4 regions of the Thioalkalivibrio sp. ALJ1 genome follow, and region 2 is predicted to be linked to each of the others. Evidence: predicted binding sites of a transcription regulator. Region 2 holds the regulator's gene; each other region holds the start of a gene.

Region 1 (7,223 bases), 360 kb from region 2:
GATAAAGCTCGAGAGCAGGCGCCGGATTTGGCGCTGGTTCACCTGGCCGAGGCTCGCATCGCTTTTCGCGAGGGCAACGCAGACGCGGCCCGAGCGTCCGCCCAGCGAGCAACCGACACTGATCCAGCGCTGGCTCCGGCCTGGACCCTGATCGGTGACGTGGCTCGCTGGGAAGGCGATGTCGAGGGGGCACTTTCCGGGTACGACCGGGCTTTGGATCTGCGTCCGGCGCAAATCGCGGACCGTCTCAAGCGGGGGCTCACTCTCCTGGAGCTGGAGCGATTTGACGATGCCTCGCGCGACGCGGAGTTCTTGCGGGAGGGTGCCCCGGGGCACCCAGGCGGGCACTTCCTGCAGGGCCTTGTGCACTTTCAGCAAGAACGGTTCGATGCCGCGCAGCCTTACCTCGAAGAGGCGCTATCCGCTCATAGGAACTATCGTCCCGCGATGCCTTACCTGGCTGCGGTGCACCTGGAGAACGGCAACTTCGGTCAGGCGGAACACCAGTTGCAGCGGCACGGCGCGCTGGGCGAAGGCACGGCGATGACCTATCGGTTGTGGGCGCGCCTTCACATGGAGCAGGATAACCCGGCCGCCGCCCGTAACCGGTTGGAAGATGCCTTGGAGCGGCATCCTGAGCTGATCCCCTCGTTAGGTTCCATGCTGGCCGCCCTGTACCTCGACTCCGAACAGCCGGATCGTGGTGTCGAGTTCCTTCGTACATCTCTGGAGCAAGGCCAGGATTCACCCGAAATGCGTCGTATGTTGGCACGTGCACTCCTCGAACGAGGGGATGATGCCGAGGCCCGCGAACTGCTGGAAGCCGATCCGGAGTCGGACCGTGAAGCCCGAGCCCTGGATCATTTGGGGCAGGGTCGGTATTCCGATGCCTTGCGTATCGCTGAGGAGATGATCAGCGAGGACCCGGGAATGGCCCAGGGGTACAACATCCAGGGCGCAGCCCTTTTGGGTCTGGAACGGATCGACGAGGCGCGTCTCGCGTTCCAGGAAGGCCTGCAGGCCGCACCGGACAGCGTCAGCCTCGCCATGAATCTGGGTTCTTTGGAGCTGCGTTTGGGTAACCAGCGTGCGGCCCGGGAAGTGTTCGAAGACCTCCAGGAGGCGGTTCCTGGCCACTCGGCCTCGGCAATGCGCCTTGCCGGAATGGCCATTGCCGGCGGCGATGATGAAACGGCCCGGGGCTGGCTGGAAGGTGCGATCCGGCATCACCCGGATCAAGTACAGCCGCACCTGATGTTGGCGCGGCTGCACATGTCGCAGGATCGCCCCGAGGACGTGATTAGCACGTTGGAGGCTGCCCTGGAGCGTCACCCGGACGAACCCGAGGTGCTGTTTGCCATGGCGGATGTCCGCGAGCGCCTTGGGCAGTCTGCGGAGGCCCTGCCTCCGTTACAGCGACTCGTTGAACTGCGCCCGGAGAATGTCGACTTCCGGTTCCGGCTTGCTCGCGTCCTTGCGGCTACGGGCAACGGGGCGGGTTCGATCGAAGCCCTGCGCGGGGTGTTGGAGCAGGACGCTGAGCATGCTGCGGCTCGGCAGGCCCTAGTGCATCAGCTGGCGCTGGCGGATCGCACCGAAGAGGCTCGCGAGGCTCTGGAACCTTTGCTGCAAGCCGATGGCGAGCGCGCGGATGTCATCGCCCGCGATGCCTGGCTCTTGGCGCGTGAGGGAAATCACGCGGCCGCCGCAGCCCGGTACACCGAAGCCCTGGAGCGTCAGTCCACCCGCCAGTGGGTCATCGAACGCCATCAGGCCCGTATGCGTGGGGACATGGCGGAAGAAAGTCTGCAGGAACTCGAAGCCTGGCTGACCGATCATCCGGAAGACCTAGGGGCACGCCATCTGGTCGGCTCGACCCAGGTCACGTTGGGCGCGAACGACGCGGCGCGCGAGACCTATCGCACCGTACTGGCCCAGCGCGAGAACGATGTCGTGGCAATGAACAACCTTGCCTGGCTGCTGCGTGAGGATGCAACCGACGAGGCGCTCGAATATGCCCGGCGGGCAGCCGACCTCGCGCCGACAGACCCGGCCGTGCTGGACACCTTGGGTGTCGTTCTTCTTTACAGCGGCGATCCGGATGGTGCCCGCGATGTTCTGGAGGGTGCTTATGCCGATGCCTCCAGCACCCCGGGCATCGGGTACAACCTCGCCCGCGCCCGCCATGCCGCCGGAGACTCCGAAGGTGCCCGTGAGCTGTTGCAGAGCGTGCTCGCGGATGGCGGCGCATTCCCGGAACGAGACGAAGCCCAGTCGTTACTGGACGAGCTGGGATAACCCTTGGTTGCAGGAGCCGCGCGTGCTGTCGAACGACTTTACAGTCTTCCTGAATTCGCGACTCAGGGCGGCCCCGCAGGTACGCCGGCGTTTCGGTAACTTACTGTTAGGTAAGTATTAAAAATCAGAAATCCAAAAGTGGCACGGTCCCTGCTTCACATTGCGTGAGTCCACCATGGGCATCGCTAAAGGATCATGACGATGAACTACAAAAGCTTTCTATTGACTGCTGCGCTCGGCTTCGCCATGTCGAGCACTGCCGCGGCCGCCCCGTTCTACATCGAATTGGGGCAGGATTTCGACGGCAGTGGCGAGACCCGAACCGCCGATATCGGCGCGCTGGGTGCTAACAACACCCTTTACACCTCCTTCTACGACGCCAATCCCGAAACAGGCGAGCTGTCTGGCGGCGTGATGGATACCAACATCCAATCGGAGATGGATGCCCGCGGTTTCGCATCCGTTGTCGGCACCGCCAATCCGAGTTCTCACCAGACCGCGCCGACCAACTATCGGCATCCGGGAGTTCCGGGAGATGTCAATGTCACCGGGCTCGAATTTGACAACCCCGTCACCATCGATGGCGAGAACGGTTTTGTCGCCAACAATTGGGCGGGTTCGAACTCAAGCGTGTGGGGCCTGAGCTTCGACTACTACATTGAAGGCTCGCTGACCGATACGGGCGTTGCCTACGACAGCGGCTACTTCAACATCTACTTCGAGCAAGGCGGCACCAATGACCGCATTCAGGTGCTGACCATGAACTTGACCGGTTCCGCACTGGTCGCTGGTGACTTCAATCTGTTCGGTGAAGTCGATTACAGCTTCCTTGGGGAAGGTGACCCGAACGAAAGCTTCATCCAGAACATGTTCGTTGACGTGGGCACTGGCAAGAGCTTCTATGAGCTCTGGAGCGAAGATATCGGTGCCTCAATCCCGGTGAGCTGGTTCCTGGACACCAATGTGGGTGGTGGGCTTCCGGATGCGGATGATCTGACCCTGATCACCGATGCTCAAGGTAATCCCTCGCTGGTACGCCAGACGACCGGCAACGCAACGATCCGCTACCAAGTGCCGGAGCCGGGTATGCTGATCCTGCTGGGTACCGGCCTGCTGTTCCTTGGCTTCATGGCGACCCGTCGCCGCACCCCCAAAGGTGGCCTGAGCGCCTGACCCTGGACGATCTTCCCCGCCCCCTGAGGGAAGATCTTTCCAAGCCCCCGTCCCCGGATGGGGGCTTTTTTATATCTGCACCACAGAGAACACAGACAACACGGGCAACACAGAGAAGGCCAGGTCAAGGGCGGGGACGTCTAACAGGAAGATGGGAAGCACAGAAGGGTTCTGATGTGGAGTGTGGTCGTGCGTGGGCTTTCGTTCGATCGGACTCGAGCGAGCGCCTGAGGCCCTGTAAAAATTTCTGAATAAGTCGGCTTGGCACCGGGCCGGTTTGGTGGAGGACGAGACGAAGCGGCTGCCGGTGCAGAGAAGCGTCACCCTGCGGGGTGAGGTAAGACACGTTGCCTTCTGGGAGGCTGGACCAACCGATCGCGAAAGCCTTCGGACCTTGGATCCGAACGAATTCTGCAGGACACGGTTTTCCCTCAGCTATTCATCCAGTCACACCGCAGACCCCTCCGGCTCCGGTATCCCGAGCACCGTTATCGAACCAGCCAGTCCAGGACTCGCACGGCTCCGCGAACGCCGCGGGGCATATAAATGCACCATCGTTTGGGTACCCCCGGTCGGGTCACGCCTCTCATCCGCCGGATATACCCAGGCCCAACCAATCATCATCTTTCCTTCTGCCCCCCCTCTCCCTGTTAAATGCCCTCGCCCTTGACCTGGCCCTTCTCCGTGCCCTCCGTGGTGAACGGCACTTGGCCTTGGTACGGGATGTGCCGCGGTTTCAGGTACGGGCGAAGCGTTGACCCAGGCGGTGGCTCAGGACGAGCAAGGCGGGCAAGACCAGCAGGTCGAAGATGAGCGCTGCTATGAGCCCGAAGGCGGTTAGCAGACCGAAGGCTGCGGTGGGCTGGAAGTCAGATAGCGCCAGAAGTATGAACTGACCGACCAGTACGATCGTTGTTGCGGTGACGGCCCGGCCCGTGCGCCTGAAGGTCCGCGCGAGCGCCCAGGCCACGTTACTACCGGACCTGCGCCGTTGGAGGTAGCCGTGCAGCAGGTGGATGGTGTCGTCGACGGCGATCCCGATGGCGACGCTGGCGATCATGGCGGTGGCCATGTCCAGCCAGATCCCAAGCAGGCCCATCAGGGCAAAGATCATCGCTACCGGGGCCAGATTCGGGACCATGCTGGAGACCGCCAGGGGTATCGAGCGCCACATCAACAGCATCAACAGCGCGAGCAAGCCCGCTACGGCATACAGGCTGTGGAGCTGGCCCTCGATCAGGAGGCGTTCCTGGTCTGCGAACAGGCGTGCCATTCCGGCCATGTCCCAGTCCATATCGGCCGGAGGGTTGGCCTCCAGGTGGGCCCGCAAGTCGCGCATCAGGGCATTGATCTCGCCCGCGCCGTGGGCGTTCAGGTTGAGCAGCAAACGGCCGCGCTCGAAATCGCGGTCGACCACGTCGTACAGGTCGCGCCCGTCATAGATGAACAGGTACTGGGCGACCAGGTCGCTGTCATCGGGGATCGCACGGTACTCCGGCTCTTCCTCGTTGAAGGCCCAATGCATCTCGGCCACCAGGTCCGGTAGTGACAGGCTGTAATCCACCTCGGGCCGGGCATCCAGCCAGGCCTGGGTCGCATGGATGGCTTCAAGACGCTCGGGCGCCTGGAGGCTGTCCCACTCCGGTCCGGTGAAGACCACTTCCAGGGCCATCACACCGGAAAGCTGTTCTTCCACCGCGCGGGTGGACTGGGTAATCGGGTGGTCCTCCTGAAAGAACGCGTAGAGGTCGGTCTCGACCTCGACATGCCGAATCTGAGGTAACGCGAGCGCTAACAGCAAAGCGGCACCCCCGACCACCCAGCCGGCCCGGCGGATGGCGAGGTGGGCCAGTTGCCCCGTAAAGCGGTCCAGCTGGCGCAGGCTGCGTTGCGGTGTTCGCCAGCCACCGCGATCCCAGCGTGCCATTAGCGCGGGAAGAAGCCACAGTACGATCGCGGCCGCAAGCAATACGCCGATCGCGCCGACCAACCCGAAGGTCCCGATCGGGCGGATACTGCTGACATTCAGCGATGCCAGCCCGGCGGCCGTTGTCAGGGCCATGAATAACGTGGGGCGGGCGACAGCATCGAGAGCGTGTTGTACCCGCTCTTTTCCCTCGTATCCTCGTTGCGCCGCGTGAAGCAACGCATTGAAGAAATGCATCAGCATCGCCACCGTTAGCGCCGTGAGCAGCGGCGGCAGGATCGCCGAGATCAGCGTGAATGGCCTTTCGAGGAGGATCAGCAGGGCGATTGCGGGTCCGGTCACGGCACTGATCGTGGCAGCCGCCACACCCACCACCAACCAGCGACGAAAGAGCCACCACAACAACAGGAGCCCGATCGTCATGGTGCCGGGCACCAGCAGTGCAAGGTCCGTCAGCATGGCGCGTAGCTGGGCAACGTCCAGCGCAATGTGACCGGCGACCGCCGTCAGGTCGTCATCCAGTTCATGCGTCGCCACGGTGTCGCGCAGCAGCCGTTCCAGTTGCAGGCGCTGCAGACTGTTGTCCAGGGCATGCGGACGGACCACCACCGCCAGAGACTGGCCGTCTCGTCCCGCAACCAACCCTGGTGCAAAGGGGTCCCCCAGTGTGCGAGCCCGCCATTCCTCGGGGGGTCGGCTGTCCAGATCGTCTGCGTCGATAAGCGGGTCGACCGCGAAGCCGAACGAGGTGGCCCGGATGTGATCCAGGGTGGTGACGGTGAGCACCCGCTCCACCGACGGCGCGGACTCGAGCGCTCGTGACAGCCCCGCTATACGTTCCAGGAATGCCGCCTCGAAAACATGTGGCCCCGAAAAAAGCCCGACCAGAACCTGATCTTGAGGAAAACGCTCACGTAGTTCGCGATCGAACTGGACCGCAGGGGCATCCTCCGGGAAGTAGACCTCGGGTGCATTGTTAAAGTCGACCTGGAGCAGGACGGGGCCGGGTAGCAGTACCAGTAGGGCAAGGAGAATCAGCGCCAAGATGGGATGCCCAAGCATCCAGCGCATCAGAACTGTCCTCGCCAGCCAATCACCAGCATTCGATTATCGCGGTAGAACCCGCCCGCTGTTTCCTCGTCGCCGTCGAGCCAGTGGGCGCCGATGTACAGTTCCATCGGCTCGTTCGCGATCCAGGCCAATTCCGGATTCAGGTAGACATCGCGCCGATTCAGGCCAAGCGAATAGCGAAAGCTTGCTCGCCAGGTGTGGGCAGCAAGGGGCGTTTCGAATTCGCCCGTGAGGAAGTAGCTGTCGCGAGCATCCAGCACATCTCCGGCATCGACCAGGTGCTGGCCCGCCAGTTGAGTGGTCATGCGGAAGTCACCGTCGCCTGGAAAGCCCTCGGCGCCCACGACCCAGTCAACGCCGCGAACCGTGTCCTGGCGCAGATCATCCTCGCGTGTGACAGGCACATCGCTTAGCCACGCCGCCTCGGCGCGCCAGGTCCAGGCGCCTACGGCAAAAGCGGCATCACCGCCGACCACCCAGGTGCGGGGGTGAACAGCCTCGAGGACTGGCTGGTCGGATGGCGGCACCCCCGCGAGGATGGCCTGACGGGTATCGTCGTCGAAGCGATAATAGGGTTCCGAGTGGCGCGCGCGCTGGACTGTCGCGGCGAAGTCCACGCCACGGCCGGAACGCGCCAGGCGGACCCCGCCCCCTCCACTCCCGGACACATCGTCATCCAGCCGGGCCTCCTGGATGATCGGCGAGAGCTCCGGTTGCACAGGAAGCCCGAGCAGCCGCCCTCGGTTGCGGTCGA
Region 2 (7,223 bases):
CCTCGTCGGGGTCGTCGTTCTGCGACATCGCCATGGATTCGCAGTTCTCGGGCAGGCTCCCGAGCATGCTTTGCGCGGTCTGCAGCAGGGTGTCGCCCAGGTTTTGATGCGTGATCAGAATGAGACCAACGCCCATGGATCTGCTCCGATTGCGGGTTCCTGAAGGGCCGTGTATCCGTGCCCGGCGTTCGCTCAGGGAGACCCGGATTTAAGCGGGGTCCCCAGCTCCCGGTGACGGGTGCTAACAGTAACATGTTCCTGGTCTTCCCACGCCCCCGTGAGGCGTTCTACCAGGTAAACCGACCGGTGGCGTCCGCCGGTGCAGCCGATGGAGACCGTGACATAACTACGATGGTCCTCGATGAGGCGGGGCAGCCACTGCGAGAGGAAGGCCTGAATACTGTCGAACATTGCCGCGACCTCCGCGTGTCCCTCGAGGAAGTCGCATACCGGCAGATCGCGTCCGGTAAGTCCGGCCAGGTCGCGCTCGTAGTAAGGGTTGGGCAGACAGCGCACATCGAAAACGAAATCCGAATCCATGGGCGCGCCGTGCTTGAATCCGAACGACTGGAATAGCAATGAAAGTTCGTGTTCTCCGCGCTCCCCGATGCGGTCGCGCAAGGTACGGGCCAGGTCGTGCATCGACAGCCGCGAGGTATCGACCGTCAGGTCGGCCTCCACGGCGACGTGCCCCAGCCATTCCCGTTCGCGTTCGATCGCGTCCACCAGTGGCACGCCGTCGCGCGCCAGCGGGTGGCGTCGTCGCGTCAGGTGGTAGCGCCGCAACAGGACCTCGCTGGACGCTTGCAGGAACAGGACCTCCACCTGGATGCCATCCTGCCGCAGCTGGGCCAGTAGGTCGGCGAAGCCCTTGAGGGCGTCCAGGCCGCTTCGCACATCCACGCCGACGGCCAGATGACGGTCGCCCTCGGTGTCGTAATGGCCTTGCCGGACCCGTTCGATCAGGCCTGGCAGCAACGGCAAGGGGAGGTTGTCGACGCAGAAGTACCCGGCGTCCTCCAGGGTATGCAGGGCCACGGTCTTGCCGGAGCCAGAGAGGCCACTGACGATCAGCAGGCGCATAGTGGCGTCAGCCCTCCGGGTCCGGATTGGGTACGGTGGTCGCGGGCACGGCGCGATGATAAGGGGGTTCGTCGGCCTCACCGCTTATCTGGCGGCGCTGTCGCGCCCGCAGGTCGTCACCCGCGATGTAGCCCTGGATGTGCAGCATGTGGTTGCGCACGGCGGCCTCGATCATCACCGCGATGTTGCGGCCGGGGGCCACTGGCAGGCTGCTCAGGGGCACGCGCAGACCGAGGATGTCGATCTCGCCCCGGCGTCCGTTCAGTCGGTCATCGGGCACCGGTGAAGGCTCGCCATGATCACGCAGGTCGATGATCAGACGGAGGTACTTGCCACCCTTGATGGCTGAATCGCCGTACATGGCGCGGACGTTTAGAACTCCAAGCCCGCGAACCTCGAGCAGGTCCTGGAGCAGTGCAGGACAATGGCCGCGGACGATATCCGGGGCAATCCGCGCGAATTCGGGAGCATCGTCGGCGATCAGGCGATGCCCGCGGGAGATCAGCTCCAGCGCGACCTCGCTTTTGCCAACGCTGGAGGCGCCGCTGATCAGGACCCCGATGCCGAGGATCTCCATGAATACGCCATGGCGAACCTCGAAATGGGCGAGGCGTTGCTGCAGGAAGTATCGCAACAACGAGATGATCTCGTGGCTGCTGCTGCCCGAGCACAGAATCAGGGGCAACGCGGCCTGAGGAACGTCGGGCATTTCCGAGAACGGGCAGGTGTCTTCGGCGAAGATCACAGCCGTGGTTCCGGTGCGGGCCATCTCCAGGATCAGGTCATTGCACTGGCGGTCACTGAGGCTGGAGATGTAGCGGGATTCGAAGTCTCCGATGACCTGGATGCGGTTGGGTCGGATCAGGTTGAGGTGCCCGGCCAGGGGCAGGTCGTCGCCATCCTCGCCCACCAGTTTGCGGTCGGCGGCCGCGTGTTCACCATGCACAAAGCGCAGATCCAGACGGTTGCCCATCGCCTGGATCAGGCTTTCCACGGTGATGTCCCGGGCGATTCCGCCTTCCCCTAATGCCTCGTTCATGGCCTCCGGCGTGGGCCGGCCTCCCGCTGGTCGACGTATGGGTAGACCGTCTGCAAGGGCCTAGCCCTCGCTGAAGCGGCCCACGAGTTCCTGCTCCAGAGCCGACGCATCGCCGGCTCGGCGCAGGGCGGCAATCGTGTCCGGCTGGGACAGGCCGCGTGCGAGCTGGGCAAGCAGGTTGAGGTGATCGTTGGTCGCGGCTTCCGGGACGAGCAGGGCGATCAGGATATCGACCGGCTCGTGATCCATTGCGTCAAAGTCGACACCCTGCTTCAGGCGCAGCACGGCCACGCGCGGAGTCGCAAGATCGGGCAGCCGGCCGTGAGGGATGGCGACGCCATGCCCCAGGCCAGTGGAGCCCAGCTTCTCGCGGGCGGACAGGGCCTCGAAGATCGCGCTGCTGGCCGGCCCCTCGGCGTCACCGCCGGCGGCGAGGAGCTCCGCCAGTGTCTCGAGGGCCCGTTTCTGGCTGGAACACTCGGGCTCCAGACCTATGCGGTCGGCGGTGATCAGCTCGGCAATGGTCATGGATCAGGAGGCCTGCTCGCGGTTGCGCTGGGCACCCTCGGCGCGGTGGTGATCCTTGACCTTTTCCTTGTGCTTGATCAGCTGACGGTCAACCTTGTCGATCAGGCCGTCGATGGCTGCGTACATATCGTCGTGGGAGGCCTCGGCATGGATATGGTTACCGCTAACCTGGAGATTGGCCTCGGCCTTGTTGTGCTGACTCTGATTCTTCTCATGGGTCAGCACGACGTGGACGTCGATGACTTTGTCAAAGTGGCGCTCCAGCTTCGCGAACTTCTCGTTGACGTATTCGCGCAGGGCGTCGGTCAGGTCGACATGGTGGCCGGTCAGATTGATCTGCATGGTTGGGTCTCCTTGGGTTACTTGCTGCCGGTGGGCATGGAAGCCATCTGCCGACGTTCGCTGGATGAGGGGATATGCATGGCCTCACGGTATTTGGCCACGGTACGGCGTGCCACGTTAATGCCTCGATCCGAGAGGATCTGGGCGAGCCGGGCATCGCTCAGCGGCTTGTTCGCAGGCTCGTCGCCGATCAATTCCCGAATCATGGCACGGATGGCGGTGGCCGAACACTCACCGCCATCGTTGGTACCGACGTGGCTGGAAAAGAAGTACTTGAACTCGAAGACCCCGCGCGGGGTGTGCATGAATTTCTGTGTGGTCACGCGTGAGATGGTCGACTCGTGCATCTCCAGGATCTCGGCGATGTCGCGGAGGATCAGCGGCTGCATCGCAACCTCGCCATGTTCGAGAAAGCCCTGCTGGCGGAGCACGATCGCCTCGGCGACTCGGAGCAGGGTGTCGTTGCGACTGTGCAGGCTCTTGAGGAACCAGCGCGCTTCCTGCAGTTGATCGCGCATGAAGGCGCTGTCGCGGGCGTCCGAGACCTGACGCACCATGCCGGCATAGAGGTCGTTGATGCGGATGCGCGGGGCGATCTCCGGGTTCAGCTCCACTCTCCAGCCATCGACCGTGTGGCGCACATAGACATCCGGGACTACGTATTCCGAGGTGGCCGTACTGATCTGGGCGCCAGGACGCGGGTTCAGGGTGCGGATCAGATCCAGTGCGCGTGCCAGCTCGTCCGGGTCGCGTACGCCGGACTGGCTTTGCAGCGCCTTGTAGTCGCGCTTGCCCAGGCTGTCCATGCCGTGCTCCAGGATGGCGCGCGCGGCCTCCCGGGCCGGGGCATCCGGGGCGAGCTCGCGTAGCTGAATCTCCAGACATTCACGCAGGTTACGGGCGCCCACGCCCAGCGGGTCGCATTGCTGGATCCAGTGCAGCACGGCTTCGACCTCGTCGACCCCGACGGGTTCTTCCTCGCCACGGTTAATGGTCTCGGCCAGGGTCTCGAGGTCGCCTTCGAGATAGCCGTCAGGGCTGATCGCGTCAATCAAGGCCGCGCCGATGCGCTGGTCGCGCGGGGTCAGATGGCTCAGGTGCAGCTGCCACAGGAGGTGGTCCTGCAGGCCCTCGCCGCCGTCGTCGCTGGTGTTCTCCAGCGGGTCGCGGTCGTCCAGGCCCTTGGGGGCGGTCGGTGGCTCGTAGATGTCGTCCCAGCGGCTGTCGGTCGTCAGCTCCTCGGGGATGACGTCGTCGCTGGTGGTGGTGGCCTCCATGCGGTCGCCTTCCACCAGTTCGCCCTCTTGGTCGAGGCGCTCGGTATTCGGATCGGCGTCCTCGTCCTCCACCTGTTCGAGCATGGGGTTGCTCTCCAGCGCCTGCTGGATTTCCACCTGCAACTCAAGCGTGGACAACTGCAACAGACGGATCGCCTGCTGCAGTTGCGGGGTCATGGTGAGCGTCTGACCCAGCTGTAGATTGAGGCCGGGTTTCAGCATTGTGGTGTCGGGTCGAAGGTGACCATACGTGAAATCTTAAAGCCTGCCTCGTGGTTTGTGCACTGGCCGCGCGACGTGTGCGTCGGAATCACAGGCGGAAATTCTCGCCGAGATAGACTCGGCGAACCTGAGGGTCGGCGAGCAACTCGTCGGGTGTCCCGGCGGCCAGCAGGCGCCCCTCGCTAAGAATATAGGCCCTGTGGCAGATGCCGAGGGTCTCGCGGACGTTGTGATCGGAGATCAGTACCCCGATTCCGCGGCGGGCAAGGTGTTCGATGACGGCCTGGATGTCCCCCACCGAGATCGGATCCACCCCGGCAAAGGGTTCGTCCAGGCAGATGAATTGGGGATCGCCGGCCAGGGCGCGGGCGATCTCGGCCCGCCGACGTTCACCACCGGATAGCGAAATGCCGGGGCTGTGGCGCACGGTCTCTAGCTGGAACTCCTCGATCAGGGCGTCGCCGATGCGCCGGCGTTCATGGCGGTCCAGTCCGGGGCGAAGTTCCAGCACTGCCTGCAGGTTGTCCCAAACGCTCAGGCGTCGGAAGATCGAGGCCTCCTGCGGTAGATAGCCCAGGCCGGCGCGGGCCCGCACATGGATCGGGGCGCGGGTGATGTCGCGCTCGCCCAGGGTAATGCGTCCGGCGTTGGGGCGGATCAGTCCGACCAGGCTGTAGAAGCAGGTGGTCTTGCCCGCACCGTTCGGGCCCAGCAGGCCGACGACCTCGCCGGGAGCCAGATCGACGTCGACCTGGTCGAGGACGGTGCGCTTGCCATAGCGTTTGGTCAGTTCACGTCCGATCAGGCGGTCGTGGGGCGCGCCTGCGGTCGCCGGTTGGCTGGCAGTGGTGTTCATTCGTCGTCGCGCGGCTGGATGGTGATGCGCACGCGTTCGCTGTCACCGTCGCCGCGCTCGGCCTCGATCACGTCCGTTGCCAGGTCGTAGGTAATGCGTTTTCCGCGTGCCTCTTCGTTGGTCGTGATTACGTGCGCCTGATCGGTAAGGATCATGCGGTCCTCGTTCAGCAGGTAGTCGATGCGCAGGGCGGTGGCGATGCGCATTTCGCCGGTCTCGGGATCCGGGGACTCCAGGCGCGCGGGTTCCCCGTGGGCCTCCATTTCGTAGGGGCGGCGATCACGGGTACGTACGTAGACCTTGTCGGCCTCCAGGGTCATGTCGCCACGGATCACGACCACGTCGCCGGTGTAGGTCCCCAGGCCCTTGCGTTCGTCCATCTCCGCGCGGTCGGCCGTGATCTCGACCGGCAACGACGAGCCCGAGCCCTGCTGGGCCAACACCGGACTGGCCAGGAGAAACAGCAGCAGGAATCCCGCCCCGAAGATGGCCGGGAGGCGCTGCGGGCTACTCAGTCTCGGGGTCATGCGTGGAATCCTCCTCGCTCGTCTCGCTGTAGAGCGAGTACACGGCATGTAACAGCTCTATGGTATCCGCTTGCGAGTCCACGCGCAGGCCGGTCCCGCGTTGGAAGAGGCCTGGCTGATTCAGCGTCGAGAGTGCATCGGACGTGGCCACCATGGTGTCCGTGGCGACACGGACATCCCGCGAGTCGATGATGGTCTCCACGCGATCGCCGCGCGCCGGCTGAACGCCCTGGGTGGGGCCAACCAGGTCCAGGGTGGCGTCGGCAGGTTGGTGCAGGGCGGCGGGCGCGGTCCAGCGCCATTCGATGTCGCCTTCGGCAAACAGGTCAAGGTCCGGTTCGTCCACCCACTGCGGGCCGTCGCGGCCGAACTCGCGCAGGCGCGATCCGCGCAGGCGGTGGGTCAGCTCGCCGTCGTCGCCGGTCGCATGCAGCGTGAAGCCATCGATCTCCAGCGTGACCTCACCCTCGGGCGGAGCCAGTTCGGCCTGTGCCAGCGGGGTGGCGGCTAGTCCGACCAGGGCCGTGCACCCGATGAACAGATTGCGATACCGGGTGCTCATCCGTTCAGGTAGGTATCGAGCAATGCATCCAGCCGCCCCTGGGCCGCCAACAGGCCCTCGCAGGCCTCGCGTACCGCCCCGCGTCCGCCATGGGCCTCGGTGACCCACTGGGCGTGCTGGCGCACCAGTGGATGGGCATCCCCGACGGCAATTCCGAGTCCGACTCGCTGCATCGCTGGAAGATCAACGATGTCGTCGCCCATAAAGGCCGCCTCGGCGGGGGCGTGGCCGGTGCGCTGCAGAAGCTCGTGCAGGGCCTCTCCCTTGTCGCGTCGGCCCTGAATCAGGTGCTCTACGCCGAGGTCGCGCATGCGGTGCTCGACTACGCCTGAGATGCGCCCGGTCAGGATGGCGATCTCGATGCCGGCATCCAGGGCCAGGCGGATCCCATGGCCATCGCGACTGTTGAAAGCCTTGTACTGCTCGCCGGCGTCGCCCAGGAACAGGCTGCCGTCGGTGAGTACGCCGTCCACGTCCAGGATCAGCAGGCGTACGGCCTGCTGGCGCGTGGTCAGGGGCTCTGCGGCGCGATTCATCAGGCCACCCCGGCGCGCAGAAGGTCGTGCATGTTGATTACGCCAACCAGACGCTGGTCCTGGTCGGCCACGGGCAGGGCATTGATGCGTCGGCTTTCCATTGCCTCCAGGGCCTCTACCGCCAGCCAGCCGGGGCGCGCGGTATGGCCGCCGGCGGTCATGGCCTCGCCGATGGTCAGGCTGTCCAGGCTGTGCCCGGCGTCCAGGGTGCGGCGCAGGTCGCCGTCGGTGAACACGCCCCGGATGCGATC
Region 3 (7,223 bases), 300 kb from region 2:
GGAGGGTGTCAGGCTACGGTAACCGGATGGCGGGTGTTTCGCACCAACTGCGCGAGAAATTTGGCCGGGTTGCGTGACCAGGGCGTAAAGCGGGGGAGCTGGAACCGGTCGGAGTGAGTGTCGCCGCTACCCATGGAGGTCGAAACGGCTGCACGGAAACCGGCATTGCGCACCAGTGCGACGTCGCGGGCTGTGTAATCCTGGTGGGGCCTGCCGTTCGGGTAGGCGAACAGGTCTACGGGTTGTCCCGTGATTGCCTGAAGCCGTTGACGGCCTTCGTTGATCTCCCGGGCTGCGGTGGCTTCGTCTTCCTGGGCCAGGATGGGATGCGACAACGTATGCCCGCCGATGGTCATGCCGGCGTTTGCCAGTTCGCGCACCTGTTCATCGGTCATCATCAGGTCGCCCGGTAGATCGGCTCCGATCTGTTCGGCGACGGTGTGCACCGTCTCTTCCCGCTCGGATCGCGGGAGCCACTTGATCTCCCGAATAATGGTTCGGATTGCGTTTTTCCGGCTGTCTGCGTCCGTCAGGTTGTGCACTCCGAGCCCTTGCTTGGCGAGGTCCAGCTCGCCGTCTGGCGCCCGCCGGATCGCCTCGATCAGCGTGTCGTTGAACATCCGTCCGCCGTTCAGATAGCCCGCTGCTATGAAGAAGGTGGCCGGCAGCCCGTGGCGCTGCAGCACCGGAAGCGCATGCAGCCGGTTATCGGCATAGCCGTCGTCAAAGGTGATGGCGGTGGCCCGCGGTGGCAGGGTTCCGGCTTTGAGCCGTTCCAGCGCTTCGGAAAGCGGCAGCACGCTGGAATGTCGGGCGAGCAGATCCATCTGCCAGTCGAAGGTGGCGATATCCGGGTCATCCGGCTTGAGCGGGTCGGGCTCCGGCAATACCTGGTGGTACAGCAGGATCGAAAGCCTTTTTCCGGGTTGGATCAAAGGCCAGAGCATCTGGATTGCGGTCGGGAGTCCACGCATTGCCGTAGACCATGCTAGGGAGTGCCGACCACGTTATGCCCTGGCTCTAGCGAAAACCAGCGCGCTCCCAGGGCCCTCCTTACGGTTGATTCACGTCTGCCTGCTGGACGCGTTCGTGGACCACCACCTCCTCGCGTTCAAAATCGATTCGTTCCTCTATTTCGCGGGGGTTGGCATTGTGCCGTTTGCCTGACAGCTCGGTATGCGCCTTGAGTATGCGGCCCCTTCGGTATCTTCCATACCCGGTTTGAGCAGGCGCCCTACGCGAACGAATTCGTCCTGAGCATTGAGTGCCTGGGCGGAGGTGTCGACGACGAGGGCGCCCCGATCCCGGAGCATGCGGCTGTAGAAATCGATCCGCCGCTCGGTCTCCAGTGCGTACCAGAAACAGAGCTGATAGTCGGAAAGGTCCTGCCAGCCGGCGATGGGGAGCACGCCGGGATCGTCCGGCTGTAGCAGGAACGCCCAGCCGTATCGCGTTCGTGCCGGAATTGTGTGCCGGGTGAGATAGCTCAGCGCGACGGCGCGCGCATCGCGATGGAGGTTCACGACCGAGGGCACGAGGCCGAGGTCCAACAGCGGTTCTACGAACCCCTTGCTGAACAGGTGGCTTGTTTCGACGATGGTGCCTTTATCCACCATCGCACGGGCCGGAGGCTTGTAGTCGGTAAGGAACTTTCGGGCGAGTTCCGGGTTGCGGAGCGCCGGCCGCATCTGACGCTGAAAGGCAGGCTCCGGCTCGTGAAAGCTGGCGGTGTCCGGCATCAAGGCCATCAAGCGAGTCAGATACTCCGACCCTGTGCGCCCGGCACTTAGCGAGAATACGAGCTGCTTTTCCCTGAGCCGTTCGATTGCTGTTTCAGTGGGCATCCGGTGTCGCAGTGGACGGCCAAGCTTGTACCACCCCTTCAACCGGCCGTATGCGTAGAGCGCGTGCTCGACGCCCAGTGGACGCAGCGTTCTCCTCCCGTGGTGCACAAGATCCGATGTTGGCGACACTGGATGGCTCCGGCGTGAGTGGAAATGCTTTGCGATGATCTTACGGCCTTTCCGCTCGATACCGATACCGGAGTCCACAAGGCTGTTCGGCGTGAGTGGGTTGTCCGGGGATTTTACATTTTGCGAACTCGAAGACGGGATGGGGTCTGGAAATCTATTTAATTTCAAATAATTAGAATTATGGCCCGTTTTGTGCAATCCGTGCAGTGGAGCCGGTACAAGCCGGAATTGACTGGGCAGGAGAGCCAATATGCGCACCAAGACCAAGGCAGTGAGCCTGGCGGTTGCAGCCGCCATGACCTTCGCCGCAGCGCCCGCAAGCGCTGCATTCGTAAATACCTGGGATTACAGCGTTTCGCTGGAGTGGATCATCGCGGGCTCGGATGAGCCGACCTTCACGTCAGGGACGGGCTTCCGGGAGGTGACTTCCGAGCGTTTGAGCTGGGGGAGTGCGAGCGGCAGCGTCGACCCTAGTGTGAACACGAACCGAAGCGGGCTACAAATCATTGATTCGCCAGCAAACGGGGCAATCAATACGGGAGACTCTGTAACCACTGTAGGTATCACTCACTTCAACAGTGAGATCTCGGCCAATTTCGCCACGCTGAACACCGCGACGTTGCTGACCAATCTGATCCTGACGCCCGTGGATCCGCCGGTCACCGGCGGCGCATCTCTACAGCCCCTCGAACTGGCGTTTTCGACGACGTTTACGGAGACCCCCAACGTCGCCAATTGCGGCTTCCCTGTCGTGAATAACTGTGACGATATTTTTATCGTCAACTTCGAAGCCTTGCAGCAGACGTTTACGCTGGAAGGGGTCACGTACAACACCAGCGTCGTGGCGGATGGTCTGGGGTTCCTGGATGACGCGACCTGTGCGGCAGCTGGGGAGGGTCCCGGATGCTTCGGTTTGACTACGCCGGAATTCAAGGTCACTACAGTGAACTTCGGCTTCGGGATCGAAGCAGTACAGGTGCCCAACCCGGCTATGCTCGCATTGTTCGGCACTGGCCTGCTGGCCCTGGGGGCGGTGGCACGGCGTCGCAACAAGGTCTGAACGATACCGTACTGCCTAATGTGAAGGGGAGCCTTGTGCTCCCCTTTTCATTTGGGTGGTGTATTCCCATCATCGGTGTGCTGGTCTAATTTTGGTGGACACCTCGATCGGTGGAATGATTGGGATCTGATCGAGGAGAGGATATGGGACGCAGGCGTTTTGATCCGGAGTACAAGCTTCGGGTGGCCCGGATGGTGGTGGACGAGGGCCAGGGTGTTTCGCAAGTGGTGCGAGACACCGGGGTTGGCGAGACGGCCGTTCGGCGCTGGGTCGAGCAGCTCAAGGCGGATCGTGCTGGGGAAGCCGGTGATGGTCGGCCCCTGACGCCGGAGCAACGGCGGATCCGCGAGCTGGAGGAAGAGAACCGCCGGCTGCGGGAGGACAAGGCCATCCTAAAAAAGGCCTCGGCCTTCTTCGCCCGGGAACTGAAGTGATGCATTGCTGCATCACGGCCCTGGCGGAGAAGGCTTCGGTACAGCGGGTCTGCGATCTTCTGGAGGTCAATCGGTCGAGCTACTACGCGGCGCGACAGCGCTGCCGGCGGCCACAGCCGCCTTGTGCGCTGGGGCCCTGGGTCAAGGAGGCGTTCGAGCAGTCGGAGTGGACCTACGGCAGCCGCCGTGTGCAGGCGGCGCTGCGCTCTGATGGCGTTGCGGTTGGCCGCTACCGGGTCCGCCGTCTGATGCGGGAACAGGGGCTGCGGCCGGTCTGGAAGCGGGCGTTCGTGGTCACCACCCAACGGGATGAGACCGCGCCGGTGGTGGCGAACCACCTGGACCGGCAGTTCCAGCCCTCGTGTCCGAACGAGGCCTGGGTGACAGACATCACCTACATCCGGACCCGTACCGGCTGGACGTATCTGGCGGCGGTGCTGGACCTGTTCCACCGCAAGGTAGTGGGCTGGTCCATGGCCCGTCGGATGGATGCCGAGTTGGCCTGCAGTGCCCTGCGCATGGCGCTGCAGAGCCGGCAGCCCGAACCGGGGCTGCTGGTGCACTCTGACCAGGGCTGTCAGTACACCAGCGACGCCTGGCGGCGTCTGCTGGTACAACACGGCGCCCGGGCCAGCATGAGCCGGCGGGGCAACTGCTGGGACAATGCGGTGGCCGAGCGCTTCTTCCTGAACCTGAAGATGGAGCGGGTCTGGCGACGGGACTACGCCAACCACGGTGAGGCTACCCGAGACATCACCACTACATCGTTGGCTTCTACAACGAGCGCCGAAGGCACTCGACCCTGGGCTATCTGTCGCCCAACGCCTACGAGCGAAAATGGGCAGCCGAAACACCGATCGAGGTGTCCAAAATCACTTGACCACTACACGGAGCTTGTGAATGAAACGGGAAGGCCCTTTCGTACGACAACCCCGTTTGCCGATGGCGCTGACGGTCCTCGGCGTGCTCGTTGGTGGGCTTGCCTTCCGCATTTCGTTGCCGGTTGAGAGTTGGTTTTGGTACGACGAGATCTACGGAGCGACCTTTGCATCCGGAACCCTGTATGAAGCGTTGCTGGGACCGCTGCGCTTTGATCTGCACCCTCCGCTCTATTACCTGCAGTTGTGGCTGTGGGCCAGGGTGGATGCCGGAGATACGTGGCTGCGGCTGAACTCTGCGGCGTGGGGGCTGGCGGCGGCAGTGATGGCCTGGCAGGTCGCACGGCAGTGTCTGGGGGAGCGCGAGGCGTGGATTGCATTGTTTCTGATGCTGGTGGTCCCCGCTGCCGTCGTAACGGCCCAAGACCTTCGCATGTATCCCATGTTGATGGCTCTGGCGCTACTGTCGTCCTGGGGCGCACTCCTCTGGTTTTCTCACGGACCCGCTGCACGTGCCGGCGCCTGGATGCTGGCCCTGGCCGGAGTGGCGGCTGCCTACTCCCATGCGACCGGTGTGCTGATCCCTGTAGCGGCGGCCGTGTTTTCGTTGTTGCTCTGGAGGCAGACGACAGCGCATCGGGTGACAATGCGCGGGTGGATTCTGGTGCAGGGGCTGGTAGCGGTCGCTGTGCTCCCGGCGGTGCTCAACAGTATGATCCGGTCGGTTGGCCACATGACGCTCCCGGACGGGGCGGTTGTCGTCGGCACACTGACACGCCTGCTCTTGGATCAAGCGGCCATGCAGCACCCTGCATTGTTGGTGCTGGGCGTGCTCCTCCTGGCGGGAAGTATCCTGGGGGCCTGGTGGTCGTCTCTGCGCTGGATGTTCGTCGCCTACGTTCTGTTTCCGATCCTTCTCCTGCTCGCTGTGAGTTATTTCGTGCGACCGGTCTGGCATTTGCGGGCGTTGTATCCGCTAACGCCGTTCCTGGTGCTCGGGGGCGCTGTGGCACTGGCACGGCTGGGCGATGTTCTTGCGAGAATGACCCGCCTGCGAGGGGCTGCATCCGCGCCCGCGCTGCTGATGACGATGCTGCTGGTCGTCCTAGCCGTCTGGAACGCAAGTTTGGTGGAAAAGTCCCACCGTTATCCCGCTGCAGTCGAGTTTGTCCAGAGTCACCTGGCGCCAGGTGACATCGTATGGGCACCGGATTTCGTCTCGGCCTGGGCGGTGAAGCGGTACTGGATTGGGCCGCGATGGGGTTCCATCACTCGAATTCAGGGTGAACCAACCAGCGAGCAGTGGCGCCGGATTTATGACCGGCTGGGTGACCCGTGGCTTGAACGGATTGGGTTAGCCGCGGAAGGCCGTTCGATTGCCGCTGGGGAAAGCCGCATCTACACAGGCCCGGGCGTGGATGAAACCATGCTGGGACGATCCAGTATCTGGGTTGTTGGGAATCAAGCAGGCCCGGCAGGTGAGGCGTTGCAGGGGGAAGGCTATGTGCTGCGTCGGACAGAGGACTTTCGCGGCGTTGGCGTCGCCGAGTTTGCCTTCATCGGACCGCCCGACCCGGAGGACTGAAGCCTGAGGAAACACTGGTTAATGTACGCATTCGCGTTGGCACCCCAGGTTTTCCGAGACCAGGCGCGGTGCGCAGCCGGTAGTGGTTCTACCGGCAAGGGCGGCAACGCAGGATCGGGGAACCTGGGGTGCCAACCCCGCAAACGATTGAAAGCGGGGGCTCGGCCGCTCGTTGTTGTCGAAAACGGGCGCGCGCACGGCGTTGCGGTTCCCTTGTGCAGCATGACTGCACGGCAGTCACCGCGCCTTGTTCGCACGCAAAAGCGACTCGAGCGCGAATGCGTACATTAACCAGTGTTTCCCTAGCCTTCGTTGATTTGTGGCATGCGGTGTAATGCCGAACGTTAGGGAGGACTTCGAGGGCCGCATTTCTGCGTAGGTGGCTTGTGCGAGACTAACGCGTTCGCTTCTCTGGATTGACCAACGAATGCATGACTGGAGGCTGTCACGCCTGTCACTTGATGACGCCGGTACCGCTTGGGCGGCGCTGGATGCGCGCGCGCCTGCTGTTCCTTTTCTGACGCATGGCTGGTTTCGCTGTCTGCTTGCGGCCGCCGACGGGGGCGTGATCCCGGAACCGGTGCAGCTGACCGGGCCGGCGGGGCAGCAGTTGATGGCGGCGCTGTATCGGCGAGGGGCGTTACGGTCCCGAATCATCCCTTCGCGCGTGGTCTATCTGAACGAGACGGGTGATACGGAACTGGATCGGGCGACCCTGGAGCACAACGGACTGGCCGGCGACACCGCGCACGAGCCGGAGGCACTGCGGGCGCTACTGGAGGACCTGCTGGCGCAAGGCCCCGAGTGGGACGAATTCTCGCTGGGGTGGCTGGCGGCGGAGCGCTGGGCGGTTCTGGAGCGGTCATTGCAGGGTCTTGCTCTGCAGCCGGAGGTGGTGGACCGCAAGCCCTTCCACTTTGTGGACCTGCAGGGATTGGGGGGGCTGGAAGATTATCTGGCGGGGCTTAGCCGCAATACCCGTTATCAGATACGGCGGGCCATGCGCGGGTACGGCGGAGAGGACGCGCTGACGGTGGAGCGGGCCACGGGTTCGGAGCAGGCGCTGAAGTGGTTCCGGGCGATGGTCGAGTGGCATCAGGAGGAGTGGACTGCGCGGGGCAAGCCAGGCGCGTTTGCCAGTACCTTTATGCGCGACTTCCACGAGTGCCTGATTGCCTGCGGTGCACCGGATGGCCGGGCGCAGGTGCTGCGGGTCCAGGGCGTGGATGGCCCGGTCGGGTATCTCTATAACCTGGCGGCGGGGGGCTACATCTGCAACTACCAAAGCGGATT
Region 4 (7,223 bases), 550 kb from region 2:
TGCGCGACCATCTCCAAGTTATGGGTGGTCTCCTGGGTCAGGTCCAGGAATTCCTCGTCGATGATCCCACGGACTCCGTGGAAGGCCCCGTAGACCAGTTCGACATCGGTGAATTTCCGGGCCTCGAGGACCGCACCCACCATGGATTGATTGATTACCGCCGTCGGGCCTCCACCCTGGGCGATCAGAACCTTGGCCATCTTCGTCCTCCTTTTGCGACTTGCGTGCGAACAATCGGTGAACCGGCCGCGCAACGACCGGGGCATCTCGATGCAACAATGCCCGAAGATAGCAAATTCCGCACCCCAAGTACGGAATTGTTTAATTTTATTATCATAAACTTATTTAATGTCGCGAAGCCTGGCGGTCCTCCCTGCATAAGCGTCAGTTGTGCCCCGGCAGGGGGCAATGCAGAACTCAGTCGCGCAGGTGCTGATTGACGAAGTGCGTGACCCGAATCATCGCGTCGCGCGAGGCGAGGTCATCGGCGAAGGTGCGGTTATTGCCGTTGCGGAAGTCGAAGCCACGACCCACACCGGGGTATTCGATCCAGGTGACATCACCGCCGCGGCTCTCCAGTCCATCCGCGGCCATGCGCGCGGTGCGGTGACGCTGGTACTGCTCCTCGTCGCCGATCAGGATCATCATCGGGATCTCGAGCTGATTGACCTCGTTTGCGTATCGGTACACCTGGTGCGGCTCGCCAAGATTCGGGTCCTGCAGGTGCGGGTAGTAGCCGGCCCAGCAGGCGACATCCTCGACCTGGCGCTCGAAGGTGACGGCGACCTTCAGGGTCTTGTAGCCGCCACGGGTGATGGAGACCAGGCAGGCACGGTCACCCGCGATGTCGTCACGCGCCAGCAGGACATCCAGTCCGGTGTTCAGATCGCCTTCCAACTCGTAGTCATGATCCAGCGGGTGGCTCTCCATGAAGCGGCCGGTGTACAGGTCCGGGGCCAGCACCACGAACCCGCGGGCCGCCAGGCGCTTCACGTGCAGCTCGGCCAGGTCATCCAGTCCGCGCCGGCCGTGGGTCCAGAGGATGGCGGGATAAGCCTCGCCATCGGCCGGGCGCGCCACCATCGCCGGAATCCCGATGCCGTCGCGCTCGTACTCGATACGCTCGATGTTGACCTCGTGGTTTTCCAGGTCGGAATACATCTGGCCGTCTTCCCACCAGTCGTCGTCCCACCACCAGTTGTCGGAACCGGTGGGCTCATCGGCGGCCAGTGGGGCGGCGATCAGGGTCGTGGCAGCAATCAGGCAGAACGAGCGAAGGACGTAGAACATGGAATGAACCTCGTGCGGGGTATCGGGCCGTTCCAATGAGAGACGGCGAGAGACAGGGCTTTCTTCCGAGGGTAGAACAATCCTGCAAGGCGTGCCCGGGACGGGTCAGGCCCCGCCCGGAAACCCTTGCTGGCGCCAGGCCTCGTAGACCACGACGGCCACCGCGTTGGAAAGGTTCAGGCTCCGGCTGCCCTCGCGCATGGGCAGGCGCAGGCACTGTTCCTGCGGGAGCCCAGCCAGCACGGCGTCCGGCAAGCCGCGGGTCTCCGGCCCGAACAACAGGGCATCGCCATCGCGGAAGGACGGGGCATCAAAGCGCACCTGCCCACGTGTGGTGATTGCGAAGATCCGGCAGGGCTGTACCGATTCCCGCCACTGTTCGAGGCTGTCATACTCTTGCACCCGGGCCAGCTCGTGATAGTCGAGTCCGGCGCGGCGCGCCCGCGCGCTGTCCAGCTCGAAACCGAGCGGATGGATCAGATGGAGCGCCGCCCCGGTGTTGGCCGCCAGACGAATAATATTACCCGTGTTCGGCGGGATTTCCGGTTCATAAAGGACGATGTGAAGCATGATTGATTCGCGCACCGATCCGCGGCTGGCCCTGGAGCTCTGCGGTCTGCATTTGAACACGCCGCTGGTGCTGCTGTCCGGCTGCGTCGGCTTCGGCGAGGAGTACACACGGGTGGCCGGCTTCTCCAACCGTGACGCCGGCGCCATCTGCCTGAAGGGCACGACCGGTCAGGCCCGGCTGGGGAACGCACCGCACCGGGTCTACGAAACCCCGGACGGCATGCTCAACGCGATCGGCCTGCAAAACCCGGGCGTTGATCACGTGGTGGACCAGACCCTGCCACAGCTGGATTTCGAAGAGACCCGGTTCTTCGCCAATGTGTCCGGTTCCACCATTGAGGAGTACATCGAGGTGACCCGGCGCTTCGACGACTCGCCGATTGATGCTATCGAGATCAACATCTCCTGCCCCAATGTGAGGGAAGGCGGGGTCGCCTTTGGCAACGACCCGGACATGTCGGCACGAGTGGTCGAGGCCTGCCGCGCGGTGACGTCCAAGCCCATCATCACCAAGCTGTCCCCGAACCAGACCGACATCGCGGAGAATGCGCGACGCTGTATCGAGGCAGGCACCGATGCCTTCGCGGTAATCAACACGCTGATGGGGATGGCAGTGGATGTGGAGAACCGCCGCGCCTTGATCGGCAACAACCAGGGCGGGCTATCGGGTCCCGCGATCAAGCCGATCGCGCTTTTGAAGGTGCAGCAGGTCTACCAGGTCGCCGCCCCGCACAACGTGCCGATCATCGGGCAGGGCGGCGTCATGAACGCGACCGATGCCCTGGAATTCCTGATCGCCGGCGCCAGCACCGTGGGTGTAGGGACGGGACTTTTCTACGACGCGTTATGTCTGCCCAAGATTCTGCACGGCATCAGCGATTACATGGACCGCCACGGCTACACCCACGTACGCGACCTGACCGGCACCCTGGAGCTCAACGGTGCCATCTCCGCCTGCGCCCCACCCGCGCCGCAGGACCCCACCACCTGAAGGCCTTTTTCACCACGAAGCACACGAAGGCACGAAGAAGGGCCAGGTCAAAAGCGATAGAGCATTAACAGGAAGATGGGAAGGACGGAAGAACGCGGGAATGTTGCCCCTGGACTGATCAACCCGCCGGGCAGGCCCCAGGACAGGGGCCAGCGGCCTTTAGCCAAAAACCCTTCCCTTCTTCCCTTCTTCCTGTGAACCGTTTTTGACCTGGCCCTTCTTCGTGCCTTCGTGTGCTTCGTGGTGGAATCAACCTAGTGGTCGTCGAGGCCGAGTTCATGGATCTTGCGGGTCAGGGTGTTGCGCCCCCAGCCGAGCAGGGCCGCGGCCTGCTGGCGATGGCCGCCGGTGGCGTTCAGGGCCTCGCGGATTACGGTACGCTCAAGCTGTGGCAGGACCGAGCCGAGCAGGTCGTGGTCGCCGCGCTGCCAGTGCTGGCGCGCGACCTGGGCCAGCTCCGCCGTCCAGTCCCTCGGCCCGGCGGCAACGCTGGCCGGGGCACTGCCCGAGTCAGCGCGGGTCTCGGTTTCGTGATGCAGCTCGGCAGGCAGGTCGTCCAGATGGACCTCACGACCGGACGCCATGACCGTTAACCAACGGCAGGTGTTCTCCAACTGACGGACATTGCCTGGCCAGGGCAGACGCTGCAGTTCCGCGACGACCTCGGGCCGCATGGTCTTGGACTCCACCCCCAGCTCCTGCGCAACCTCGGCCATAAAGTACTGCACCAACAACGGGATGTCCTCTGGGCGCTCACGCAGCGAGGGCACATGGATTCGGATTACGTTCAGGCGGTGAAACAAGTCCTCGCGGAATAGCCCGGCACGTACCCGTTCCTCCAGGTCCTGATGGGTCGCGGCGATGATGCGAACATCCACCCGGAGTGGAGTGTGCCCGCCGACTCGATAAAACGTCCCGTCGGACAGGACGCGCAGGAGCCGAGTCTGCAGGTCGAAGGGCATGTCGCCGATCTCGTCGAGAAACAGCGTGCCGCCATCGGCCTGTTCGAAGCGTCCCTTGCGGCTCTGGTTGGCTCCAGTGAACGCCCCGCGTTCGTGCCCGAAGAGTTCACTCTCCAGTAGATCCTTGGGGATGGCCGCCGTGTTCAGGGCAATCAGCGGCTGATCGGCACGCGGGCTGTGCTGGTGCAGGGCCCGCGCGACCAGCTCCTTGCCGGTACCGGATTCGCCGTTGATCAACACAGTAATGTTGCTGCGAGATAGCCGACCGATCGCGCGGAACATCTCCTGCATCGCCGGCGCTTCACCGATGATCGGGGCTTCCTCGATCTCAGGTCCGCTGGCGCCATTCTCCTGCCCGGCGCGACGCGCCTCGAGTGCGCGCTGCACCAGGGCCACGGCCTCGTCCACATCGAACGGCTTGGGGAGGTATTCGAAGGCCCCGGTCTGATAGGCCCCAACCGCACTTTCCAGATCGGAGAAGGCGGTCATGATGATGACCGGCGGCGGATCCGGGCGGGTCTGCATGCGTGCGAGGAAATCCAGACCGTTCAGCCCCGGCATGCGGATATCCGCCACAATGGTATCCGGCATCGGGTCGTGGTCCAGAGCCGCCCAGGCGGCATCCGCAGTCTCGAAACCACGTACCGCGATGTCCTGACGCTGCAGGGCTCGCTCCAACACCCAGCGAATCGAATCGTCGTCGTCGATGATCCAGACAGTCGGATCCATCAGCCTCTGCCCTCCTGGGCCTTCGGGGAGTCGATCGGAAGAAGAATGTCGAACGAGGTCGCACCGGGCCGCGAGCGGCACTCGATCAGTCCGTCATGCAGCTGGATCAGACTCTGGGCGATCGGCAATCCCAGTCCGGTACCAGCCGCGCGCCCGGTGACCATCGGAAAGAAGATGCGCTCGCGGATGTCCTCGGGGATGCCCGGGCCGTTGTCGCAAACACTGAGCCTGGCCACCAGGCGGTGACGTTTCCCGGAGATCGTGTATTGACGCAGGATGCTCGAACGCAGGGTGATTTCGCCACCATCCTCCAACGCATGCACTGCGTTCTGCACCAGATTCAGGATCGCCTGCACCAGCATGTCGCGGTCCGCCTGCACATCCGGGATGCTGGGGTCATAGTGGCCGCGGATCTTCAATCCCAGCGGCAGCTGCACGCTGACCAGGCCCCGCACGTGCTCCAACACCTCGTGCAGATTGACCGCCTCGCGTCGGGGAAGATTGTTCGGCCCCAGCATGCGATCGACCAGACTGCGCAAGCGGTCAGCCTCGCGGATGATGATCTGGGTATATTCCTTGAGGCCCGAGTCGTCCAGCTCGCTTGCGAGTAACTGTGCCGCGCCGCGCAACCCACCCAGCGGGTTCTTGATCTCGTGGGCCAGGCCGCGGGTCACCGCGCGCGTAATGGCTTGCTGCTTCTGCAACTGTTCCTCGCGGCTGATGCGCTCGTGCCGGTCGATCGCATTGAGCTCGAACAAGAGCTGACCCGGCCGTTCACTGATGCCGCCGTGCAACGGCGTAATGATTACATCGGCTAGAAAACGATCGGCGCGCAGGGGCTCCATCTGACGGGCGCGCAAGGTGATAGGCTGATCCAGAGTCAATGCCGAGCTCAGGCGCGAGGACAAGTTTCGGTCCAGCTTGAGCCACTGCCCCAGCGGGTGCCCGATGATGCGTTCGCGGCTGAGCCCGAGCAGAACCTCCGCAGCACTGTTCATACTGAGCAGGCAAAGGTCCGCATCCGTGACCAGGACGGCCGTGGAGAGATCGTCCCACCACCGAGGCGCGGTCGAGTCGAGATTAGCGGAGGACGTGTTCATTAAAGGGCCTCAAGCAGGAATCGCGCCAAGGACGAATCGTCTAGCGAAGCGCCGAAGCCGGGGACCGCACTAAAGAAACCTGCCGAGTCCCGGCCGCCTCAGAATCAAAAAGCCCTATGTTGGTGCAATAGTAGCACCAACATAGGGCTTAAGTCGCACTACTTAGGTGCGCGCATGCCGGGTCAGTTTGGACCAGGCGCCACCGGCTGAGGGGCACGAGGCGCCTGCGGAGCCTGGGGAGCTTGCGGCGCGCCACCCGAGGGGAACTGCTGGGGACGTTGCTGCTGCTGCTGGCTGCGGGGAATGGCCATTCGCAGCACGTTAAACTCAATCGTGTCGCTGACACCCAATTCGTTACCGGATTCGTCCACGATCCGAGCCTGCAAGGAGTAGGCACCGCGGTTCAGGCCCTCGAAGGTCGCACTGGCCGACGCCCCCTCACCGGCCGCCTCACCATCGAGCAACCACACGACACGGTGGCCGGCCTCAGTATCCAGCCCAGGTTCCAGGTCCAGTTCGGCGGTCACGTTGCCATCGTTAGCCCGCACAGCCTGGCCGTCTTCCGGGCGCGAGATTACGACCCGTTGATAATCACCCTCCGCCTCAGGCTGACCTCGCGGCCGAACCGGGCGCTCAAGGATCTCGCGCGCGCCCTCCAGCGGAACCGCGCGCATGGGCTCGCGGACGTCAACGGACTCGCTTGCACTCCCCTCGGGCGGCCGGTCGCCAAAGTGCACGTTGCCTTGGTCGTCGGTCCAGCGATAGACATCGGCACTCAGGAGCGCCGGGAGCAGCAGGGCAGCCACCGGTAAGGCCAGCAGGGTAAAGAAGCGGAACATGGACTTTCCTCCGTGTAGCGACGGCTCCGTGGACCCGTCTCCAGGGTATGGCCGGCGACCGGAACCCCGGTCTGATCCGTATCCAGCTGCCGAGGGCGACCTGCCCCGAGTCAGGCCGCTGCGCGAATCCATACGCCTTGCAGACGAGCGGCCTCGGCCTGCAAGTTCGCGAGTCGATCCCGCTCCCTGTCACCACCAGAACCGCCCTCGAGTGCAGCAAGCCAGTCATCCAGGGCCGCCAGGCGCAGCATCGTGGGGGCCGCCCCGCGCTCAATAGCCGTCAGAGGGCGTCGCCCGTTGTACCCATCTAGCAGCGCGCGATAACGCGTGGCGTCCGGCCGACCTTCGGCATCGACGGCCACCGCCAGGGCGATGCGTGCCAGCTGCCAGAATGCCGGCACCGGTGCCGGGGGAACCACCAGATCTGCGAGTCCGGCTCCTTCTGGGTAGACCCGAACAGACCGCCAATAGCTCCCGGCCAAGGGCAGATCCTCGAACCGATAAAGTCCCTGATGGTGCAACTCGGCATCCAGGACCGCGCGCGTGCCATCGTCGAGCGTAGCCACGAGGGCATCCGCCCGCTCGCGCATCTGCTGCTGCAACACGCCGCGGCGGTATCCCTCGCCAGCTGGCAGGACGGCAGCGGTGTGACGGCCTTGCCAATCGGCCGCCCGCTCGCCCAGCGCCTCGATACTCCCGGGGCCTTCGTCTGCGACCGCGTCTTGCAGGGACCGACCTCGCT

The links. The regulator sigma-54, encoded in region 2, starts transcription at its own class of promoters, with help from an activator protein. The targets are predictions, from matches to a motif close to TGGCANGNTNCNTGCTT.
Region 1: a site for sigma-54 is predicted at 2,438-2,454, ahead of F462_RS13785 (PEP-CTERM sorting domain-containing protein). Genes of this name have one in related genera too.
Region 3: a site for sigma-54 is predicted at 2,155-2,171, ahead of F462_RS06785 (THxN family PEP-CTERM protein). Genes of this name have one in related genera too.
Region 4: a site for sigma-54 is predicted at 5,654-5,670, ahead of glnL (nitrogen regulation protein NR(II)). Genes of this name have one in related genera too.

What each region holds. Positions count from the first base shown of each region.
Region 1 covers NZ_KN050684.1:899,514-906,736, forward strand. The annotation lists gene prsT (XrtA/PEP-CTERM system TPR-repeat protein PrsT) at 1-2,298, shown strand, start outside; gene F462_RS13785 (PEP-CTERM sorting domain-containing protein) at 2,500-3,471, shown strand; gene F462_RS06580 (efflux RND transporter permease subunit) at 4,208-6,469, opposite strand; gene F462_RS06585 (FimV/HubP family polar landmark protein) at 6,469-7,223, opposite strand, start outside.
Region 2 covers NZ_KN050684.1:1,256,853-1,264,075, forward strand. The annotation lists gene F462_RS08175 (PTS sugar transporter subunit IIA) at 1-136, opposite strand, end outside; gene rapZ (RNase adapter RapZ) at 193-1,083, opposite strand; gene hprK (HPr(Ser) kinase/phosphatase) at 1,091-2,122, opposite strand; gene F462_RS08190 (PTS sugar transporter subunit IIA) at 2,183-2,650, opposite strand; gene hpf (ribosome hibernation-promoting factor, HPF/YfiA family) at 2,654-2,992, opposite strand; gene F462_RS08200 (RNA polymerase factor sigma-54) at 3,010-4,491, opposite strand; gene lptB (LPS export ABC transporter ATP-binding protein) at 4,580-5,347, opposite strand; gene lptA (lipopolysaccharide transport periplasmic protein LptA) at 5,344-5,874, opposite strand; gene lptC (LPS export ABC transporter periplasmic protein LptC) at 5,855-6,436, opposite strand; gene F462_RS08220 (KdsC family phosphatase) at 6,433-6,972, opposite strand; gene F462_RS08225 (KpsF/GutQ family sugar-phosphate isomerase) at 6,972-7,223, opposite strand, start outside.
Region 3 covers NZ_KN050684.1:953,581-960,803, forward strand. The annotation lists gene F462_RS06775 (polysaccharide deacetylase family protein) at 9-974, opposite strand; gene F462_RS06780 (hypothetical protein) at 1,131-1,751, opposite strand; gene F462_RS06785 (THxN family PEP-CTERM protein) at 2,224-3,033, shown strand; partial or broken gene F462_RS06795 (IS3 family transposase) at 3,177-4,347, shown strand; gene F462_RS06800 (glycosyltransferase family 39 protein) at 4,410-5,930, shown strand; gene F462_RS06805 (GNAT family N-acetyltransferase) at 6,358-7,223, shown strand, end outside.
Region 4 covers NZ_KN050684.1:710,076-717,298, forward strand. The annotation lists gene F462_RS05630 (6-phosphofructokinase) at 1-200, opposite strand, end outside; gene F462_RS05635 (dienelactone hydrolase family protein) at 418-1,290, opposite strand; gene F462_RS05640 (tRNA (cytidine(34)-2'-O)-methyltransferase) at 1,396-1,860, opposite strand; gene F462_RS05645 (dihydroorotate dehydrogenase) at 1,859-2,851, shown strand; gene ntrC (nitrogen regulation protein NR(I)) at 3,106-4,542, opposite strand; gene glnL (nitrogen regulation protein NR(II)) at 4,542-5,642, opposite strand; gene F462_RS05660 (DUF4124 domain-containing protein) at 5,825-6,481, opposite strand; gene F462_RS05665 (protein kinase family protein) at 6,592-7,223, opposite strand, start outside.